DNA from 2 places in the Levilactobacillus sp. LN180102 genome. Region 2 is predicted to be linked to the other one. Evidence: riboswitches for the same ligand, from Rfam matches in the RefSeq annotation. Region 2 holds a riboswitch; the other holds the start of a gene.
What was found. Region 2 has a riboswitch for FMN ahead of ribD (bifunctional diaminohydroxyphosphoribosylaminopyrimidine deaminase/5-amino-6-(5-phosphoribosylamino)uracil reductase RibD). Riboswitches for the same ligand answer to the same signal wherever they lie in the genome.
Positions count from the first base shown of each region.

Region 1: another riboswitch for FMN. It lies ahead of ACP4IT_RS10100 (ECF transporter S component); the one in region 2 lies ahead of ribD (bifunctional diaminohydroxyphosphoribosylaminopyrimidine deaminase/5-amino-6-(5-phosphoribosylamino)uracil reductase RibD).

Region 1 covers NZ_JBNIIX010000017.1:39,459-41,659, forward strand. Annotated here, with positions in the region: gene scpB (SMC-Scp complex subunit ScpB) at 1-117, shown strand, start outside; gene ACP4IT_RS10095 (pseudouridine synthase) at 117-839, shown strand; FMN riboswitch at 898-1,015, shown strand; gene ACP4IT_RS10100 (ECF transporter S component) at 1,132-1,713, shown strand; gene ACP4IT_RS10105 (helix-turn-helix domain-containing protein) at 1,803-2,201, shown strand, end outside.
Region 2 covers NZ_JBNIIX010000003.1:200,871-203,071, forward strand. Annotated here, with positions in the region: gene ACP4IT_RS03510 (potassium channel family protein) at 1-591, shown strand, start outside; FMN riboswitch at 663-797, shown strand; gene ribD (bifunctional diaminohydroxyphosphoribosylaminopyrimidine deaminase/5-amino-6-(5-phosphoribosylamino)uracil reductase RibD) at 927-1,997, shown strand; gene ACP4IT_RS03520 (riboflavin synthase) at 1,982-2,201, shown strand, end outside.

The sequences.
Region 1 (2,201 bases), on a different contig from region 2:
TTGCCGCCGTTACCCGCAGCGGCCCAACCAAGTGAGACAACAGCTGATGAGGCGACCGGTGATTTATTCCTGCAGGCCTTTAATCAGCAACTCAATCAATCAGGAGATGAAGCTTAATGGAACGATTACAAAAAGTCTTGGCTCACGCGGGCGTTGCTTCGCGGCGTCAATCAGAAAAGTTAATTATGAGTGGCCGAGTTAAAGTTAATGGTGCGGCAGTGACCGAGCTGGGGACTAAGGTGGGCGTGCATGACCAAATTTTAGTGGATGGTGTACCAATCTCTAGTGAAGCACCAATTTATATCATGTTATATAAGCCGCGTGGTGTCGTGTCTACAGCGAATGATGACAAAGGGCGTAAGACAGTCGTAGATTTGGTGGAAAATGTGAGCCAGCGGGTTTACCCAGTCGGTCGACTAGATTATGATACGTCGGGGTTGTTATTATTAACTAATGATGGTGAGTTGGCCAATCGATTGACCCATCCCCGTTATGAAGTTGAGAAGACGTATATTGCCCGCGTGACGGGCGTGCCCACGAATGATGCGATGAAACAATTACGGCAAGGCATCACCGTTGATGGGGAAACTTACGCACCGGCCAAGTCGAAGGTCTTAAGCGCTGCTGATGATCGTAAAACGGCGATTATTTCATTGACGATCCACGAGGGAAAAAATCATCAAGTTAAGAAAATGCTGGCAGCGGTGGGCTGCCCAGTTGAAAAATTAAAACGAGAACAATATGGCTTCTTGACGTTAAAGGGATTGAATGCTGGGGAAGCACGTCAGCTGAAACCAGAAGAAGTCAAAGAACTTCGGCGGTTGACCCATTTGGCTTAGAACCAAATGGTTGACAGGTCAAGGATCTCTTAGTATATTAAGTGTGTAATTAAATCTGGTTCATCTTCAGGGCAGGGTGGAATTCCCGACCGGCGGTAAAGTCCGCGACCCGCGTGAGCGGTTGATTCGGTGTAACTCCGAAACCGACAGTAAAGTCTGGTATGCAGAAGATGAGACGTTGCTTTTTGCGTGAGCATATTGGTGCGCGTAAAACCCAAGGTCTTGCCCTTCTGTGGTGAGACCTTTTTTAGTGGGGATCGCCACGAGATGGCCGCAAGGAGGAACACGTATTATGGAAAACAGTCGTCATGGCTTAGCCGTTCGTTCAATGGTGGAGATGGCCTTATTTTCAGGGGTGGCCTTCGTCCTCATGTTCATTTCCGTCCCCATTATCCCACTAGTTCCCTACATGAAATTAGATTTAAGTGATCTGGTGGTTCTGTTAGGCATGAGCTTGTTTGGACCCGGGGGAGCTATTTTAATTGCGGCAGTTAAGGAATTATTGTATTTGGTCGCCACGGGATTAGATATTGTGAACTTTATCGGTGTGTTAACGGCATTTATTGCTGATTTGGCCCTGGTCTTGCCCATTGGAGCCTTGCTAAAGCGGCCCATGCCGTCTTTAAAACGTCAGGTCTTAGCGGTGATCACGGGAACTTTGAGTTTGACCATCATCTTGTCACTGGCTAATTGGTGGGTCATCACGCCATTGTATTTAAAGGTCTGGCATATGTCCCTCGGCTTGCCGGTTAATCAACTAATCTTGTTGGGGGTTATTCCGTTTAACTTGATTAAGGGCATCGTGCTGGGGAGTTTATTTATTATTTTAAGCCGACGAATGGCACCGTGGATTGCGAAGCATTCGGTGCGGTGAAGCGTCCGTCACTGAAAAGTGGGTTACCGATAGTGGTGACCCATTTTTTGTATGGTAAACTGGAAACTAATCAGTCAGGAGGTCAACACGTGGAACCAGTCGATTTATTACCTTTATTAAGTGAAAGTCAACCGCGGCGGTTACGGGTTGTCGAGAACCTATTGCGGGGACGGCGAACGGTTTCGACGTTGTACTGGGGGCAGCGATACCACCTCTTATCCTTACTGAATCTGAATAAGACCTTGGCACGTGGCGGGCTCGATGACACTGCGGCCGTTTTGGTGGCTCACGGTTGGGCGCAAATTGATGCCGAAAAAGAAACGGTCCAGCTAACTGCTGCCGGAGCAGCTCAGCGTGACGCCAAAGTCTACTATCAACCGGTAACGGCCGAGCAGTGGCCCTACTTGGATCACCAAGCGTTACGAGCGCGGTTGTTTTTAGCAATTCAGGTTGTCTCACAGTATGCGCATAGTCAGGCACAATACTAT
Region 2 (2,201 bases):
CACCAAGATGTGCTAGCCGTGGACGTAAAAGAAGAACCCGTCAATGAAATGATGGATATCGCTACCCAAACATTAATCGCAGATACGCGGGATGAAGATGTCTTACGCGGGCTAAATATCGATACCTTTGACTACGTGATTGTAGGAATTGGTAACAATATGGAGGCCAGCATTCTGACTACTATGTTAGCCAAGGAGTTGGGGGCTAAAAAGGTGATTGCTAAGGCAGAAACCAGTGACCATGGCCGGGTGCTCCAACGCGTGGGGGCCGATCAGGTGACTTATCCAGAACGGGATATGGGGCATGGGATTGTTCGTAAGCTACTGTCCAATCATATTTTGAATTTTATTGACCTCAGTGATAAGTACACGTTGGCTGAAGTCGTGATTACGGACCCGCACTTTGTCGATCAAGATCTAGTTGCCTTGAACCTGCGGCAGCGGTTCGATTTGACGGTAATTGCGATTCAGCATGAAGGGAAGATCAACATCTCCCCACAACCCACCGATGTTGTCCGGTTGCATGACGTATTAACGGTGGTCGGACCGATTGAAAATGTAGAAGCATTGGATGAATCACTGAAGAAATAAATGGCTTAGCCAGTGATTCAAGGTTGTTGCAAATTAAAAAATGGTGTACAGTGGTTGTTGAAAACTGAATATGATTTCTTCGGGGCAGGGTGAAATTCCCGACCGACGGTGACAACTTAAAGTTGAAGTCCGTGACCCACGTTTAACGTGGTTGACCCAGTGTGAGTCTGGGACCGACAGTATAGTCTGGATGGGAGAAGAAACGAACGCTAATGTCGTACTTCTGTGCGCACTTTTTTAAGTGTGAACTCGTATGAGATCTTATTTAGCTTACTATTAAATTGGGGCCCCGCATGTTTAACTGCGGGGCCCTTTTTTCGTGAGGTGAATGAGAATTGTTGGAACAATTGTTTATGCAACAAGCCGTCATAGCGGCCCGCCGGGGTTCTGGGCATACTTGGACCAATCCATTGGTGGGGGCCGTGTTCGTTAAGCATGGGCAAATCTTATCGGTGGGCTATCATCATCGGTATGGTCAACAGCATGCAGAGATTGATGCGTTGGCCCAGCTCCAGCGACCGCAACAGGCGCAAGGCGCGACCTTATATGTCACCTTGGAGCCATGTAGCCATTTTGGTAAAACACCGCCGTGTGCTGATCGCTTGATTGAAGTGGGAGTTGGTCGGGTAGTGATTGGACAACGCGATCCTAATCCATTAGTTGCTGGCCGCGGCATTTCTAAGCTACGTGCAGCGGGGATTTCTGTGAGTGTTTTGGATTCAACCACGGCGCTGAACCCGGCTTACAATTTTTATTATCAGCATCATCGACCCCAAGTGACTGTAAAGTATGCTATGTCACTAGACGGTAAGGTTAATCAGGCGGAAGCCCAACGAACCTATTTGACAGGAGCAGCTGCGATGGCTGATAGTCAACAGCTACGACGACAGCAACAAGCTATTTTGATTGGTGAGCGGACGCTAACTATCGATCATCCGCGATTAACCATCCGCGATGCGACAATAGATGAACCAGTGCCAATTCGAATGGTGGTGCTTCATGACATTGAACATATCGATACCAATCACCCCTTGTTTAAGGCGCCGGGGCCCATTTGGTTGTTGACCACCCACCCAGCAACGTGTCAATTACCAGAGCAGGTTCGCGTGTTTACCCGAACAACGTGGTCACCAGCAGCGATTACAGCATTGTGTTATCAGCAAGGAATTCAAGCACTTTTAGTTGAAGGCGGCAGTCATTTACAGGCAGCTTTCGTGCGAGATGACTTGGCGGATCAATTAGTCATTTATCTCAGTCCGTTGTTAATTGGTGGTGCGGGACTACCGGCTGTGTACGCCCCTGATTGGCCCAGTCCCAAACGGGCTTACACACCGCCGGTAACGACGCTTTTAGGAAATGATGTCAAGCTGACAACTAGGAGGCAACGTAAATGTTCACAGGAATAATTACAGATCAAGGTTACATTCGACAAATAAATAAAACAGCCACGGGAGCACAGCTCGTTATTCAAACGACACGGGCTCATCAGACACGACACGTCGGGGACAGCATCGCCGTGAACGGGATCTGCCTCACTTTAACCGCAGTGACTGACGAAGCATTTACCGTTGTTGCAATGGCTGAAACCTTGCAGCGTACGACACTGGGAA